Regions from separate parts of the Streptomyces sp. NPDC005551 genome, predicted to be linked through region 1. Evidence: riboswitches for the same ligand, from Rfam matches in the RefSeq annotation. Region 1 holds a riboswitch; each other region holds the start of a gene.
The links. A riboswitch is a leader RNA that binds a small molecule or an ion and turns the genes downstream of it on or off. The one in region 1 is predicted to bind cobalamin.
Positions count from the first base shown of each region.

Region 2: linked by a shared signal. The riboswitch ahead of ACFYP4_RS01345 (HoxN/HupN/NixA family nickel/cobalt transporter) and the one ahead of ACFYP4_RS32170 (cobalamin biosynthesis protein) in region 1 are both predicted to bind cobalamin.
Region 3: linked by a shared signal. The riboswitch ahead of ACFYP4_RS15930 (CbtB-domain containing protein) and the one ahead of ACFYP4_RS32170 (cobalamin biosynthesis protein) in region 1 are both predicted to bind cobalamin.
Region 4: linked by a shared signal. The riboswitch ahead of ACFYP4_RS05040 (prenyltransferase/squalene oxidase repeat-containing protein) and the one ahead of ACFYP4_RS32170 (cobalamin biosynthesis protein) in region 1 are both predicted to bind cobalamin.

Region 1 covers NZ_JBIAJE010000015.1:63,756-67,933, forward strand. The annotation lists gene ACFYP4_RS32160 (inorganic phosphate transporter) at 1-1,183, shown strand, start outside; gene ACFYP4_RS32165 (hypothetical protein) at 1,196-1,417, shown strand; cobalamin riboswitch at 1,556-1,699, shown strand; gene ACFYP4_RS32170 (cobalamin biosynthesis protein) at 1,808-2,761, shown strand; gene ACFYP4_RS32175 (cobyric acid synthase) at 2,758-4,178, shown strand, end outside.
Region 2 covers NZ_JBIAJE010000001.1:350,447-354,624, reverse strand. The annotation lists gene ACFYP4_RS01360 (ATP-binding protein) at 1-344, opposite strand, end outside; gene ACFYP4_RS01355 (cell division protein SepF) at 923-1,312, opposite strand; gene ACFYP4_RS01350 (metalloregulator ArsR/SmtB family transcription factor) at 1,447-1,806, opposite strand; cobalamin riboswitch at 1,886-2,125, shown strand; gene ACFYP4_RS01345 (HoxN/HupN/NixA family nickel/cobalt transporter) at 2,153-3,244, shown strand; gene ACFYP4_RS01340 (TetR family transcriptional regulator) at 3,412-4,074, shown strand.
Region 3 covers NZ_JBIAJE010000005.1:120,351-124,528, reverse strand. The annotation lists gene ACFYP4_RS15945 (DUF6479 family protein) at 153-527, opposite strand; gene ACFYP4_RS15940 (four-helix bundle copper-binding protein) at 668-1,033, shown strand; gene ACFYP4_RS15935 (histidine phosphatase family protein) at 1,272-1,895, opposite strand; cobalamin riboswitch at 2,010-2,174, shown strand; gene ACFYP4_RS15930 (CbtB-domain containing protein) at 2,211-2,432, shown strand; gene ACFYP4_RS15925 (CbtA family protein) at 2,458-3,231, shown strand; gene ACFYP4_RS15920 (TetR/AcrR family transcriptional regulator) at 3,290-3,940, opposite strand.
Region 4 covers NZ_JBIAJE010000002.1:178,594-182,771, forward strand. The annotation lists gene ACFYP4_RS05030 (aldehyde dehydrogenase) at 1-160, opposite strand, end outside; gene ACFYP4_RS05035 (MBL fold metallo-hydrolase) at 360-1,385, shown strand; cobalamin riboswitch at 1,449-1,582, shown strand; gene ACFYP4_RS05040 (prenyltransferase/squalene oxidase repeat-containing protein) at 1,690-2,937, shown strand; gene ACFYP4_RS05045 (SCO2322 family protein) at 2,934-3,599, shown strand; gene ACFYP4_RS05050 (CbiQ family ECF transporter T component) at 4,173-4,178, shown strand, end outside.

The DNA of each region.
Region 1 (4,178 bases):
CCACGACACTGCCAACGCGATGGCGACGACCATCTCGACCGGCGCTCTGAAGCCCAAGACGGCGGTGGCGATGTCCGCCGCGCTGAACCTCGTCGGCGCCTTCCTCTCCGTGGAGGTCGCCAAGACCATCTCCGGCGGCATCATCAACGAGGAGGGCATCCGTACGGAGGTCATCTTCGCGGCTCTCGTCGGCGCCATCCTGTGGAATCTGCTGACCTGGCTCCTGGGTCTGCCCTCCAGCTCCTCCCACGCACTCTTCGGCGGCCTCATCGGCGCCGCGGTGATGTCGGCCGGCTGGTCGTCGGTGAACGGCTCGACCGTCGTCACCAAGGTGCTCATCCCCGCGGTCGCCGCACCGGTCGTCGCCGGACTCGCCGCGATGCTGGCCACGCGCCTGACGTACCGGATCGGGCGGCGCGCCGACGAGAAGGCGACCGCCAAGGGGTACCGCGCGGGCCAGATCGCCTCCGCGGGCCTGGTCTCGCTGGCCCACGGCACGAACGACGCGCAGAAGACCATGGGCATCATCACCCTCGCCCTGGTCACCGGCGGTGTCCTCGCGCCGGGCTCCAACCCTCCCACCTGGGTCATCGTGTCGGCCGGCATGGCCATCGCGCTCGGTACCTACCTGGGCGGCTGGCGCATCATCCGCACCATGGGCAAGGGCCTCACCGACCTCGCGCCGCCGCAGGGCTTCGCCGCCCAGACCAGCGCCGCCACGGTCATCCTCGCCTCCTCGCACCTGGGCTTCTCGCTCTCCACCACGCAGTCCTGCTCCGGCGCCGTCATGGGCTCGGGCCTCGGCCGCAAGGGCGGGGTCGTCCGCTGGTCGACCGCGAGCCGCATGTTCATCGCGTGGGGCCTGACCCTGCCGGCCGCCGGACTCGTCGGCGCCGGTGCCGAGTTCCTCACCCAGCAGGGCACCTGGGGCATCGTCACCACGGGCGCGCTGCTCGTGGCCGGCGCCGGAGTCATCTGGACGCTCTCGCGCCGCCAGCCGGTCACCATGGCCAACGTCAACGACGGTCAGGACGAGCCCGCGGGCGTCGTGACCGCCGCGATCGCCGCGGTCACCCCGCCGCCGGCCGGCCCGGTCGCCACGGCCGACCTCGGCCTGACGGCCACCATCCCGGCCCCGGACGCCGGCGCCCCCACCGAGCCCACCCGCCCGGCCACGGTCTAAGGAACGAACAGCATGAACATCGACTGGGCAGCCCTCGGCTCCGTCTTCGGAGCCAGCCTCGTGGTCACCGTGGCCCTCGTCGGCCTCTTCACCCTCGGCATCGTCGGCCTCTCCAAGCGCGAGTCCGGGGCCACCCGGGGCGGTTCCGCCGCCCTCGCGGTGACCGGCGCGTACGCCTGCTTCGCCGCGTGCGCGGCGGCCGTGGCGTACGGCATCTACCTGATCGTCGCCTGACGACCGGGCCGATACCCGACAAAAACCGAACAACACGGCATCACTTCACGTGGGGTGCGGGACGGAACACCGTCCCGCACCCCACCTGCGTGTGGGGCTTCGCACACTCTCCCTTCGCAGGTCAACAGCAAGTTGACGGCTGTTCTGACCCCGTGGTGGACTGCCGGAGCCAACTACGGCGGCAGGAGAGGAAGCCGGTGCGAATCCGGCGCGGTCCCGCCACTGTCACCGGGGAAGAACGCCCCCGGGAGCCAGGAACTCTCACCGCCGGTCTCTTCGAACCAGGGCGCGGACACCCTGAGTGAGGACATATCGCCATGCGCGGCTGCCCGTTGCGGGTCCTGACGACGAGTACGAGGGTGCTGCCGCACCCCACGGCGGGCTGAGCCCGTGCGTGCCGATCGCGTCTTCGCGTACGGCGCCACCGCCGGCCTCCTCGGCGACCTGCTCCTCGGCGACCCCCGCCGCGGGCACCCGGTCGCCGCGTTCGGGCGGGCCGCGGGCGCCGTGGAACGGGTGCTGTGGCGCGACCACCGCGGATGGGGCGCGCTGCACACCGCGGTCTGCGCCGGCGGCGCCACCGTTCTCGCGGCCTTCGCGAGCCGCCGTGTGCGCACCTCCCCCGCCGCCTCCGTCGCGCTGACCGCCGCCGCCACCTGGGCCGTCGTCGGGGGCACCTCCCTCGGCCGGGAGGCCAGGACCGTCGGCGGCGCGCTGGCCGCCGGGGACGTCGACGCCGCCCGCGAGCGGCTGCCCCACCTGTGCGGGCGGGATCCGCAGGCGCTGGACGCCGACGGGATCGCCCGGGCCGTGGTCGAGTCCGTCGCGGAGAACACCTCCGACGCCGTCGTGGGTGCCCTGGTCTGGGGCGCCGTCGGCGGTGTGCCCGGGCTCGTCGCCTTCCGGGCCGTGAACACGCTGGACGCGATGGTCGGGCACAGGTCCGCCAGGTACCGCCGCTACGGGTGGGCCTCCGCGCGGCTCGACGACGTCGCCGGCTGGCCGGGGGCCCGGCTGACCGCCGTACTCGCGGCCGTCGCGGGCGGCGATCCGCGCGCTGCCGTACGCGCCTGGCGTGCCGACGCCGCCAGGCACCCCAGCCCCAACGCCGGTCCCGTGGAGGCCTCCTTCGCGGGAGCCCTGGGCGTACGGCTGGGCGGGACCCTCTCGTACGGGGGACGGGTCGAGCACCGGCCCGTGCTGAACGGCGACGGGCGGGCCGTGGCCGTCCACGACATCGAGCGGGCCGTACGGCTGTCCCGGCGGGTGAGCCGGCTCGCGCTGGGCGTGTGCGTCGCCGGGCGGCTGCTCGCGCAGGGACTCACGAAGGGGCGTACCCGATGAGCGGCGGACTGCTGATCGCCGGCACCACCTCCGACGCCGGCAAGAGCGTCGTGACCGCCGGGATCTGCCGGTGGCTGGTGCGCCAAGGCGTGAAGGTGGCGCCCTTCAAGGCGCAGAACATGTCCCTCAACTCGTTCGTCACGCGCGAGGGGGCGGAGATCGGGCGGGCGCAGGCCATGCAGGCACAGGCCGCCCGTGTGGAGCCGACCGCGCTGATGAACCCGGTGCTGCTCAAGCCGGGGAGCGACCGCAGCAGCCAGGTCGTGCTCATGGGGAAGCCGGTGGGCGAGATGAGTGCGCGCGGCTACCACGGGGGCCGCCAGGAGGCACTGCTCGGGACCGTGCTGGACTGCCTGGCCCAATTGCGGGGCACGTATGACGCGGTGATCTGTGAAGGGGCAGGCAGTCCTGCCGAGATCAACCTGCGCCGTACCGACATCGTGAACATGGGCATCGCCCGGAACGCGCGGCTGCCCGTCCTCGTGGTCGGGGACATCGACCGCGGGGGCGTGTTCGCCTCCTTCTTCGGGACGGTGGCCCTGCTGTCGCCCGAGGACCAGGAACTCGTCGCAGGCTTCCTGGTCAACAAGTTCCGCGGGGACGTCTCCCTGCTGGAGCCGGGGCTCGACATGCTGCGCGGTCTCACCGGCCGGCCCTCGTACGGCGTCCTGCCTTTCCGGCACGGACTCGGCATCGACGAGGAGGACGGACTGAGGGTTTCGCTGCGCGGGACCGTTCGGGAGTCCGTCGTGGCGCCGCCCGTCGGCGAGGACGTGCTGCGGGTCGCGGTCTGCGCGGTCCCGCTGATGTCCAACTTCACGGACGTCGACGCCCTCGCCGCGGAACCGGGCGTCGTGGTGCGGTTCGTGGACCGGGCGGAGGAACTGGCCGACGCCGACCTCGTCGTCGTACCGGGCACCCGGGGGACGGTGCGGGCCCTTCAGTGGCTGCGGGAGCGCGGCCTCGCGGACGCGATCGCCCGGCGGGCCGCCGAGGGGCGTCCGGTGCTCGGGATCTGCGGCGGCTTCCAGGCCCTCGGCGAGCACATCGAGGACGACGTCGAGTCGCGGGCGGGGCACGTCGACGGGCTCGGACTGCTGCCCGTGCGCGTGCGGTTCGCGCGGGAGAAGACCCTTACGCGGCCCGTGGGCGAGGCGCTCGGCGAGCACGTCGAGGGCTACGAGATCCACCACGGGGTCGCCGAGGTCACCGGCGGCGAACCCTTCCTGGACGGCTGCCGGGTCGGCGCCGTCTGGGGCACGCACTGGCACGGCTCGCTGGAGTCGGACGGGTTCCGGCGCGCCTTCCTGCGGGAGGTGGCGGCCGCCGCGGGCCGCCGCTTCGTGCCGGCCGCCGGCACGTCGTTCGCCACGCTGCGCGAGGAGCAACTGGACCTGCTCGGCGATCTGATCGAGGA
Region 2 (4,178 bases), on a different contig from region 1:
CCGTCCGCCGTACAGCCGATACGGAAACCGCGCCGCCGCTGGGCGTCCGGGCGGGCCCCTTCGGGAACGCAGGCCGCCGGGTCCGGGAACACCTCGCCCAGTTCGGCCCCGCCGCCGAGCCGCGCCAGTGCCTCGTACGCCCGCAGCGCCGTGGACTTGCCGCTGCCGCTGGGGCCCGCGAAGAGCGTGAGCGGCCCGAGCGCGAAGGCGGCGCCGCGGTGTCCGGCGAAGGCGGAGAGCCGTAGGCGGGTGATGCTCGGCCGGTCCGGCCGCGTGTGCGGGGTGCTCGGTGCGGCCGGTGCCGTCTCGGGAACATCCGGCGCCGCCGGGGGCGCTGCGAGGATCCCGGGGGCCGCGGCACGCGGTTCGGGGACCCGCTCCCGCCTCGCAGGCTCGGCAGCACGCTCCCACGCGTCCGGTTCCGTGCCGGAGGGCCGGTCCGGACATACGCCGGTGCCTGGGCGCGCGCCGGTGTCCGGGCGGACCCGGGCCTCCGAGCGAACCCCGGTATCCGGGCCGGCCCCGACGCCCGGAAGCACCCTGGCTTCCGGACGCGCCCGGGTGTCCGGACGCGCCCCGGCCTCCGGGCGGACCCCAACACCCGGGCGCACCCCGGCTTCCGGGTGTTCCCCGACATCCGTGGGGTGTCCGCCGGACGTGCGGTGTCCGGCATCCGTGCTGTGTCCGGCGGACGTCCGGTGCTCAGCGGACGGCCCGGACGGCGGGGACTGTAAGGGCGGCAAGGGCGGCAAGGGTGACGGGGCCGGCATCGGCGGCACAGGTGACGCGGTCATATCCGGACGGTAGGACTCCGCCGCCAGGCGAACCGTTCCGGCCGGGCGGTCTTCCTTCGTTCGAGGGATCACGCCCGTTGATGGCGACCCCCGGGGGCGCCGGCCACCCCGGGGACGTCACCCCCCGGTCACAGCCCGGGGACCCCCGCGCTCTCCATCAGCCCCTGCACCTCGGTACCGGGCGGCGTCAGCAGGAACACGTTCCGGTCGACCCGGTGCATCCCGCTCGCCAGGCCGAAGACCACACCCGTGCTGAAGTCCAGTACCCGCTTGGCGACATCGGTCTCCGCGCCCGTCAGGTCGAGGAGCACGGGGGTGCCGCCCATCAGCGTTTCGGCGACCTCACGGGCGTCCGCGAACACGTTGACCCGCAGGACCACGAAGCGGCGCCGCGCCTCGGTCGGGGCTTCGGGTACCGACCGGTGGCCGACGGCCGACGGCCACGCGTCCCGGCCGCGCAACGGAACGACCTGGGCGAGCCCTTCCCACTGTTCATCGGTGACGTCGTGGCTGTTCACTGGCCATCCCCGCCCTGGCTCGCCATGGTTGTCTGCACCAGGCAATTCTTACCCATGGTCACCCGTTCGGCCGAACAGCGACACGGTCCGCGACAGCTCTCCTTGCGGTACGGCTCGCGGAAACACGTCCGGAATCAGGCGATACCCGTACCGCAGTGCGCCAGCAGCGCGGCAACCGGCCCGTCGATCAGGCGGTAGCGCACGACGCGTCCCTCCCGCTCGCCGACGACGACCTCGGCCGTCCGCAGCAGGCGCAAGGCCTGCGAGACGGCGGGGTCGTTCATGCCGGTCGCGATCGCCAGGTCGGACACCGCCAGGGGCCCGGCCCGGTGCAGCGCCAGCAGGAGCGCCAGCCTGCCGGGGTCGGCGAGCAGCGAGAAGCGGTCGGCCCAGGCGCGTACGGCCGCGGGCTCGCCGATGGCGGCGACGGCGTCGCAGACCCGGTGGCCGTCGATGGTGCGCCGGTCGGCACGGTCGGCGGGGACGAGATGCATGACGGCATTCTTCCAGGCGGCACTGTGATCTTCGATACCTGCGCAACCGTGCAGGCTTGCAGCGGTTGACGGGCGGCACCTAAGGTTGGCGGGCCGTGGTGTTCGGGAAGACCGGTGACAGCCTTTCAGGGGCTCAGTCCGGAGCGGCCCTCGCCACTGTGATCGGGGAGTTCCCGTCCCGTGCCGCTCCAGGGCGGCGCCACTGGCCGGACGGCCGGGAAGGCAGGGGCGGGCGCGTCGACCCTCCGCCACGCCCGGCTTCGGCTCGTGCGGGAGGTACCCGCGAGCCAGGAGACCGGCCACGGCATCTCACGAAGTGATCCACGAGGTGCTGGAGCGTGACCGCATGACCCTGCCCACCGGGCCCGCCGCCTTCCAATGGCGACGCGAGGACACCGTCCGTACCGCCGGCCTGCTGGCGGTGATCGCCGCCCTGCACGTCGTCGCGTTCGGCGTGCTCTTCCTGCTGGTCGTGCCGGCGCACTACGAGGTCGGTTCGAAGGCGTTCGGCATCGGCCTCGGCGTCACCGCGTACACGCTCGGCATGCGGCACGCCTTCGACGCCGACCACATAGCGGCCATCGACAACACGACGCGCAAGCTGATGGCCGACGGCAAGCGGCCGGTGTCGGTGGGGTTCTGGTTCGCGCTCGGCCACTCCAGCGTGGTGGTCCTGCTCGCGGCGCTCATCGCGGGCGGCACCCAGGTGGCCGGCCGGATCATGAACGAGGGGTCGAGCACGCACCAGGTGCTCGGCGTCATGGGTACGACCGTCTCGGGCGTGTTCCTCTACCTCATCGCCGCGCTCAACCTCGTGGCCCTCATGGGCATCCTGCGGGTCTTTCGCGCGATGCGGGCCGGGACGTACGACGAGAAGGAACTCGAAGGACACCTGGACTCACGGGGATTCATGAACCGGATCCTCGGCCGGTTCACCAAGTCCATCAGCCGCCCGGGGCAGATGTTCCCGCTGGGCTTCCTCTTCGGCCTCGGCTTCGACACCGCGACGGAGGTCACGCTGATGGTGATGGCGGGCAGCGGCGCCGCGGCGGGGCTGCCCTGGTACGCGATCCTGTGCCTGCCGCTGCTGTTCGCCGCGGGCATGAGCCTGTTCGACACGCTCGACGGCACGTTCATGAACTTCGCCTACCAGTGGGCCTTCTCGAACCCCGTGCGCAAGGTGTTCTACAACCTCACCATCACCGGCCTGTCGATCGCGGTGGCGTTCCTGATCGGCACGATCGAACTGGTCGGCGTCCTGCACGACCGGCTCGACCTGCGGGACGCGGTCACGGGCTGGATCGCCGGGCTCGACCTCGACAACGTGGGCTTCATCATCGTCGGTCTGTTCGTGGTCGTGTGGGCCGCCGCGCTCGCCTACTGGCGGCTGGCCAGGGTCGAGCAGCGGTGGGCGGTGCGCCCCGCCGACGGCGGCTGACGCCGGGGACGAGGGCCGAGCCCGCCGGGGACGCCCACCGATATGACACTCAGTCCCCTCCAGGGGCGGCACTGAGTGTCATATGTGATCGCCGATGCTAGTTTCCCCGCATGAGTGAGACTCCCCGCCGGAGCCCGTCGGCCGGGACGGGCGCCCCGAAACCCCCGATGCGCGACGCGCTGGTCGCGGCGGCGTTCCGGCTGTTCCTCGAACGCGGCTACGAGCAGACCACGGTCGACGACATCGTGACGCTGGCCGGGGTGGGACGGCGGTCGTTCTTCCGGTACTTCCCGTCGAAGGAGGACGTGGTCTTCCCGGACCACGAGCGCTGCCTCGCCGAGATGACCGAGTTCCTGAACTCCGGCTCCGGCCCGGCGGACCCGGTCGAGCAGGTCTGCGACGCGGCCCGGCTCGTGCTGCGGATGTACGCCGAGAACCCGACGTTCTCCGTGCAGCGCTACCGGCTCACCCGGCGGGTGCCCGGACTGCGCGCGTACGAGCTGTCCGTGGTCTGGCGCTACGAACGTGCCCTCGCGGACCATCTGCGCACCCGCTTCGCGGGGCGGCGCGACGGAACCCTGGAGGCCGACGTGATCGCGGCCGCGGTGGTCGCGGCCCACAACAACGCGCTGCGGTCCTGGTTGCGGGCGGACGGCGAGGGGGACGCCGGCGCCCGGGTGGACCGGGCGCTGCGCCATGTGCGGCGCACCTTCGGCGCGGACGACCCGGGCACCCGCCGGGAGGGCCGGGACGTGGTGGTCGTCGTGGCTCGGCGCGGGGTCCCGATGTGGCGGGTGGTCCAGGAGATCGAGTCGGCCTGGACGGATTGAGGGTACGGAGTGCCTTTACGACTGGCACTGAGTGCCATAACCTGTCGCTCGTGCACGGCGATCCGAGCACATCAGATTCCGGCCGAGCGCAGGGAGATGACATC
Region 3 (4,178 bases), on a different contig from region 1:
TGCGCCTGTCCTCCCCTGCGGCCCGTTGTTCGCAGAACGGAAACAGCGCGTTCGTGAAGGCGTGACGGTGACCAGCCGCGCGCCGACCGGTCACCGAGGGACGGCTCTCCCCCCGCGGCGCGCGGGGCGGGGGAGGGAAGAGCGGGCGGCGGTCAGTGGGAGCCGGAGCCGCCACTGCCGAAGGAGCCGCTGGAGCCCGCGCTCCACCGACGTCGTGTGGTGTTCCCGCTCGGCTTCGAGGCGATGTTGCCGTGGGCCGCCAGCTGGTACGGGGTCAGACGCTGACTGCTCCGGGGCACCTCGTCGGGCTCGCGGTTCTCGTAGACCTCGAACACCGGACCGCTCACGGGCGGCCTCGGCTGTTCGTCGGCCCGGGGGCGCGGCGGCTCCTCGCGGCGGACCCGGCTGCCCATCCACATGGCACCGCCCAGCAGCGCCACGACGGCCAGACCGATCACCAGCGGCGCGAAGCCGGCCACCAGACCGCGGTTGGCGCTCGCCGCCATGTCGTTCACCAGTAGGTTCATGACCCATCCGTCCCTTGTGGGGGTTTTGTCCCGCGAGTACCCCTCGTCCCTCGCGTGAACCGGGCGGGTCGCGCCGGCCGGGGCCCAAGAGCGCGGCGTTTGACAGGGGCGACCGCGGCTACTCGGGGCGGGTGACCTCGATGACATCTGAGCAGGAGCTCTTCCGGTTCCTGGAGGACCGCTTCGCGTGCGCGCAGTCGTGTGCGGAGTGTGCGCGGGCAGGTGCTCTGCGTGCGAGCCTCGTGGATCCGGACGGGCCGAAGGAGCAGGAACTGGTACGCCGCAAGGGCGTCTTGTGCGCGGAGGTGTGCGACGCGACGTGCCGCATGCTGTCCGAGCAGTCGGGTCTGGACGAGGCGGGCATGCGCGTCCAGCTGGAGTGGTGCCGGGACGTCTGCCTGGAGTGCGCCGACGTCTTCGACGACCACCCCGGCGCGCAGGGCAGTGCGAAGTCCTGCCGTGAGTGCGCCCAGGCCTGCATGGACTTCATGGCCACGCTCCGCTGAGGCGGGCCGTCCCACCCTCGGCACCCGCGGGCACCCGCCGGCACACCCGGGAACCCGCAGGCACACCCGGGCGGCCCGGGGTGCCCGGGTCGCCCGGGGCTGCCGACGGTAAGGCGGCCTGCCGGGCCCCACATCGCTGCCGGCCTCGGCCCCTGTCACGCGGGCGCGGGTGCCGGTCCGTGTCACGCGAGCGCGAGTCCCGGTCCGCATCACGCGGGCGTTGGTCCCGGTCCGCGTCTCACCGGGGCTCGTCCCGGTCGGCGCCCCGCCGGTGCGCTTCCCGCCCCGTGTCCCGGTCCGGCAGCGGGCGTCCGGCGCGCACGTTCCAGCGGCGCGAGCGTCCGCTGAGGTCCGTGGCGGTCAGCGGCGGTACGTCGATCCGCCAGAACGCGGACTCGGGCGCCCCGAGAGCCCGTACCAGCGCGGCCCGTACGACCTCCGGCTCCACGACGGCGACGACGCGCCCCGTGTGCTCCGCCGCCCGCTCCAGCCCCCGGGCGACCCGGTCGCAGAAGTCCCGCACCGACTCCCCGCCGTGCGGAGCGGACCCCGGGTCCGCCAGCCATCGCGCGACCGCTTCCGGTTCCGTCGCGCCCACCTCGTCCAGCGTCGCCCCGCGCCAGCGGCCCACGTCGAGACCGGCGAACTCCGCCACCTCGACCGCGTCCAGACCGAGCGCGCCCGCGGTGTCCCGGCAGCGCACGCTGGGGGAGACCCACCGCTCGCCCGCGGCCGTGAACGTGCCCGCGGCGGCCCGGGCGAGCCGCAGTCCGCCGGCGTCCGCGGGACAGCCGTCGTCGAAGCGGGCCTCGCGGAGCGCCGCGCTCGACGCTGCTGAGATCAAGGTCACTCGGGTCGTCATGGATCCGCTCTCGTGATCGAAATGCCGGCGGCCGAACGCCGTGCGCGGAACGGGAGTTGGCCGTGGTCGTGAGCCCCGGGGCGCGCGCCGTGCCTCCCGTGCGCCCTTGGCCGGACCTCCGCTTCGCGGTACGGTCTCGACGATATTGACGACGGTACGGCGGAAGCCCGGTGAGAATCCGGCACGGTCGCGCCACTGTAATCCCCGCAAGTGCCGCTCCCGCCAGGGGTGGTGAAGGCAGGGCAAGTCAGACCCGCAGCCGTCGTCCTGTGCACCACCACGATGGGACGCGAGTTCCCCAGGAGGTCCTGCCACATGGCGCAGTCCGTCGCTCAGCCGACCGCCACCCCCACCGCCGTTCCCGCCAAGCTGCCGATCGGCGCGATCGCCCCCTGGGCGGTCTTCTTCGGCATCCTGATGCTGGTCCTGCTCTACTTCGTCGGCGCCGAACAGGGCGCCACCGCGCTCGTCTCGGGCGAGAACGTGCACGAGTGGGTGCACGACGCCCGCCATCTGCTCGGCTTCCCCTGCCACTGACGGCGACGAGGAAGCGTACGAGCCGATGAACTCAGCAACAGTCAGAAACCTCTTGGTGCGCGGCATGCTGGCGGGTCTCGCCGCCGGCCTGCTCGCCCTCGCCGTCGCGTACTTCCTCGGTGAGTCCCGCGTGGACGCCGCGATCGCCTACGAGGAGTCGCACGCGCACCACCACGAACACGGCGTGGAGACGGTGACCCGCACCATGCAGTCCACCGGGGGCCTGGCCACCGGCGTCCTCGTCTACGGGATCGCCTTCGGCGGCATCGCCGCCCTCGCGTACTGCTTCGCCCTCGGACGGATCGGCCGCTTCGGGCCCCGGGCGAGTGCGCTGCTGCTGTCGACGGCGGGCCTGGTCGCGGTCTACGTCGTGCCGTTCCTCAAGTACCCGGCCAACCCGCCGTCCGTCGGTGACGCCGACACCATCGGCAAGCGGACGACGCTGTACTTCCTCATGGTCGTCCTCAGCGTGCTGCTCGCCGTCGCGACCGTGATCCTCGGCAAGCGCCTCGCACCGCGGCTGGGCAACTGGAACGCCACGCTGGCCGCCGGGGCGTTCTTCGTCGCCGCCGTCGGTCTGGCGTACGCGTTCCTTCCGGCGGTCGACGAGGTACCGAGGGACTTCTCGGGCACCCTGCTGTGGCAGTTCCGGCTCGCGGCACTGGCGATCCAGCTGACGCTGTGGACGTCCTTCGGGCTCGTCTTCGGCGCACTGGCCCAGCGGCTGACGGCGCCCGGGACCGCCCCCGCCCAGGGCAGGGAGGAGAAGCCGGTGACCGCGGCACCGGTCGCTCCCTGAGCGAGCGCAGATCACGGCGGGCCCCGGCCGGCCGGGGCCCGCTTCTCGTGCCCGGGCGTCAGTCCGGCCGGGCGGACCGGTCCACGGCTCCCGGGGCCTTCGCGCGCGAAGGCCGGGCGAGGCGTTCGAAGCCGTCCAGCATCGCGGTGAGCCCGGTGTCGAACTGCTCGGCGGGGTCGCCGGCGCAGTCCTCCGCGCCGGGGCGCAGCACGGCCAGGCTCAGCGCGTGTCCCACGGTGAACTCCCGCAGGCAGCGGGCGATGCGGCCCGCCCGGGCGGGCCCGAAACCCGCGGCGCCGACATGGTCGACGAGCCGCGCGCAGGCGTCCGTCGCGGCGGGCGAGCGCACCGGATGCGTCGCGAACACGGCGACGGCGTGCGGGTGTGCGAGCAGCGTGCGCCGCAGCCGCCGACAGTACTGCTCGGCCACCGCCCGCCAGGAGCCGCCCCAGGGCAGCGAATCGAAGTCCACCTCCTCCAGGAGGAGTTCGGCGACGCCGTCGAAGAGTGCGTCCTGGTCCTCGAAGTAGCGGTACGCGGTCATCGGGTCCACGCCGAGTCCCGCACCGAGCTTGCGCATCGAGAAGGCGCGCAGCCCGTTCACGTCGATCAGCGCCAGTGCCGCCGCGGCGATGCGGGCACGGTTCAGCGCCGGTCTGGTGGAGGGGGCCGACGGTCCGTCCTCCGCTTCGTGTCTGTCGGTCTTCATGGTGCGCGGGTCCAGGTTCGTGTTCGGGCCGATTCCTGCACTTCCGGGAAAACCGGCGGGCCAGCCGGTTTCGGGGTCTCCCCGCATGCTACGTCCGGCGGGTCGTCCAGGACATCTGCCGTAGGGCGGTGGCGCCGGGGGTGTGGGTGACCGGCGGCTCGGCGGCGGCGCCGGAGGTGTGGGCGGCCGCGCGTTCTCCGACGTGTCTTCGGCATTCCCAATTTCTGGAACGCGTTCT
Region 4 (4,178 bases), on a different contig from region 1:
CGGCGGCGACGGCCCGGTCGACGTCCCGCGCCGAGGCGTGCGGCACCCGTCCGATGACCTCCTCCGTGTGCGGTGAGATCACCTCGATGACGTCCTCGCCCAGGGGATCCGTCAACTCCCCGCCGATGAACAGCTGTCCGTGTTCCACGAGCTCGGTCATGGCGACTGCCTCTCCGGAGGACGCTTCCTGACGAGTCATCAGATACGAGAACTGATACCAGTTCCGGCCCGACGAGTCCACGGAGCCCGCACTCGCGCACGACCGCGAAGCCCAACCAACGGCGCATGCGGTCGACTTGGGCCACCATTGGAACCGGTTCTAGTTATAGTGGCCGGGACACGGCGACGGGGGGAAGCCCATGACGCAGGTGACCGATCACGGCGGGGGCGTACGGTCGATCAGGGTCCCCATCCCGGACAACCCCCTCGGCCACACGCTGGTGTACGTCGTGGACACCGACCGGGGGCCCGTCCTCGTCGACACCGGCTGGGACGACCCCGCGTCCCTGGACGTCCTCAGCGCCGGGCTCACCGGCTGCGGCACCTCCGTCGCCGAGATCCACGGCGTGGTCGTCACCCACCACCACCCCGACCACCACGGCCTGTCCGCGGCGGTGCGGGAGGCGTCGGGCGCCTGGATCGCGATGCACGCGGCGGACGCCTCCGTCGTCCGGCGGATGCGCGAGTACCGGCCCGAGCGGTGGTTCACGTACATGGCGGACAAGCTGGCGGCGGCCGGCGCCCCCGAGGCGCACGTGGCACCGCTGCGCACCGCCCGCCCCCGGGCGCTGCCCGGCCTCTCCCCCGCGCTCCCCGACCGCGAGATCGTCCCCGGCGACCTCCTCGACCTGCCGGGCCGCCGGCTGCGCGCGATCTGGACGCCCGGCCACACGCCGGGCCACGTCTGCCTGCACCTGGAGGAGGACCATCCGGCACGGCTCGCGGGCCGCGGGCGCCTGTTCTCCGGCGACCACCTGCTGCCGGAGATCACCCCGCACATCGGCCTGTACGAGGATCCGGACGACGCCACGGTCACCGACCCGCTCGGCGACTACCGCGACTCCCTGGAGCGCGTCGGCCGTCTCGGCGCCGCCGAGGTGCTCCCCGCCCACCAGTACGCCTTCACGGACGCGGCGGCACGCGTCCGGGCACTGCTCGCCCACCACGAGGAACGGCTCACCGGGCTGCTCGGCCTGCTCCGCGTCCCGCTCACCGCCTGGCAGCTGGCCGAGCGCATGGAGTGGAACCGCCCCTGGGAGCGCATCCCGTACTCCTCGCGGAACATCGCCGTCTCCGAGGCCGAGGCCCACGTGCGCCGGCTGGTGAAGCTGGGCCGGGCGGAGACCGTACCGGGGAGCGATCCCGTCACGTACCGGGCCGTGTGACCGGCACGGGGGCCGCCCGCCCGCCGCCGGGGGCGTACCGGGCGGCCCTCGGGCCGTGGACCGCGGGCCGGTAGAGTGAGCGCGTCGTCATCACACCCGTACGGGGGGAAGCCGGTGCAATTCCGGCGCTGACCCGCAACCGTGAACCGTCCGCCGGACGGTGAGCCGGATCGCCTCGCGCGGGACGTGACCGGCTCGTGCCTGCGGCAGCCCGCCGCCGGCCGGCACCGTCGAGGGATACGGAGCCGGAGCCACCCGGTACTCCAGTGTGCCCGGTGCCGCCCGGCTCCCCGCAGGGAGAGTCATGTCTGTTCGCCGCACCGCCGCGGTACTGGCCGTCACCGCCGTGATCGGTACGGCGGCCGCACCCGCCGCCCTCGCCGACGACTCGTCCCCGTCCCCATCGCCCTCGCGGGCGCTCCCCTCCGGGCTGTACGGCACCACCGACCCCACCTACGACGGTGTCTGGCGGCAGTCGCTCGCGCTGCTCGCCCAGCACACCGCGGGCGTGAAGCCCGCCCGCAAGGCCGTCGACTGGCTGACCGGGCAGCAGTGCGCGAGCGGCGCCTTCGCGCCCTACCGCGCCGACGCGTCCGCGAAGTGCGACGCGAAGACGACGGTGGACACGAACAGCACCGCCGCCGCGGTGCAGGCGCTCGCCGCGCTCGGCGGCCACGCCGCCGAGACGGACAAGGCCCTCGCCTGGCTGAAGTCGGCGCAGAACAAGGACGGCGGCTGGGGCTTCGCCGCGGGCGGGGCCAGCGACGCGAACTCGACCTCCGTGGTGATCGGCGCGCTCGCCGCCGCGGGTGACCGGCCCGCAGACGTCACCAAGGGCGGCAGGTCCCCGTACGACGCCCTGCTGAAGCTGGCGGTCCCCTGCGGCGACGACGGCGGCGGGGCCTTCGCCTACCAGCCCGACAAGAAGGGGGCGCTCGCGGCGAACGAGGACGCCACCGCGGCCGGTGTGCTCGGCGCCCTCGGCAAGGGGTTCGCGGCGCCGGCGGGCAAGGCGGCGGGCGGCTCGGCCTGCGCGGACGCGGAGAAGCCCACGCCCCGGGACGCGGCCCGCAACGGCGCGGCCCACCTCGCCGGCGTCCTGCACGGCACCCCCTACCTGAAGTCGGCGATGCCCGGCGCCAAGGACCAGCCCGACCACGGCAACACCGCGGACGCCGTCGTCGCGCTCGCCGCCGCGGGCCGCACCGGCGACACGGACGGGCCCCTCGCCTGGCTGGAGAAGAACTCCGGCGCCTGGGCGGCGAAGTCCGGGCCCGCCGCGTACGCGCAGCTGATCTTCGCGGCGCACGCGACCGGCACCGACCCGCGCGACTTCGGCGGCGCGGACCTGGTCCGGCAGCTCGGCGCGACCGGTCCGGCGACGCAGGCCTCCGGCCACTCGGACGGTCCCGGCACGGACCAGGGCGACAAGAAGAAGGACAGCGACGAGGACGGCGGGATCGGCGTCTGGTGGATCGTCGGCGTGGGCCTCGTCGCCGGCGTCGGCGTGGGCTTCCTGATCAGCGGCCGCAACAGGAAGCGGCAGCCGTGACCCGGCGCGGCGGCGTCGCCGCGGTCCTCGCCCTGCTGCTCCTCGTGCTCGGCGGGGCGGGCGAGGCCGGGGCCGCCGGCTACCGCTACTGGTCGTTCTGGGACCTGACCGGCGGGACGTGGGCGTACGCCACCCAGGGGCCGTCGACGGCGCGGCCGTCCGACGGTGCCGTGCAGGGATTCCGGTTCGCGGTGAGCGAGGACTCCTCGCGCGCGGTGAAGCCGCGCGGGAACACGGACTTCGGGTCCATCTGCGCCGGCACGCCCGCCCGGGACGGCACGAAGCGGATCGCTCTCGTCCTCGACTTCGGTACGGCCGCGGACGCGCCGTCCGGTGAGACGCCGCCGCGGCCGCGTACCGCCTGCGCGCGGGTCCGTCCCGACGCGACGACGGCCGAGGCGCTCGCCGCCGTGGCGAAGCCGCTGCGCTACGACAGCAACGCGCTGCTGTGCGCCATCGCGGGCTATCCGCGGGCCGGCTGCGGCGAACAGGTCGCGGCCGACGAGCCGGGCGCCTCCGCCGGTCCCCGCTCCGAGTCGGAGTCCGGCTCCGCGTCCGGCTCCGGGGACTCCGGCCCGTCGGTCGGGCTGCTCGCGGGGCTCGCGGCGGTCGCGGCACTGGGGGCGGCGGCGGTCTGGCAGGCCCGGCGCCGCCGACACTGACGTGAGGTGGAACCTGTGACGACGGACGAGCACGACCGTCCCGCTCCGCCCGCCCCACGGAAGGCCGGCCGCCCCGCGGCCAGGCCGGCCCCGACCGAGGGCAGCCGCCTCGCGGACGGGTCCACTCCGGCCAAGGACAGCCACGCTGCCGAAGGGGCGGCTCCGGCCGCGCACGGCCGCACCCCGGAACGGCAGGCTGCCCAAGGCGCGGACGGCCGCTCCCCGGGACAGTCGGCCCCGGCCGAGGACGGCCGCACCCCGGGACAGTCGGCCCCGGCCGAGGACGGCCGCACCCCGGGACGGCAGGGTCCCAAGGGCCGGGACGGTCGCCAGGCGGAGCGGCCGATGCCGGCCGCGAACAACCGCCTCTCGGAACGGCAGGCTGCCCGGGCCACTGACGACCACCCCTCGGGACGGTCGACCCCGGCCGAACACGCCCGCACCCCGGGCCCTCCGGACGACGACCCGGCGTGGCGGACTTCCCGGGGCGGTCGCCTGCGCGGGCGCGGTGCGGGCGTCCCGGGCGGTCTTCCCCGGGAGCCGGTCACCGGTCCGGGCGCGCTCCGCCGGCGTCTGACG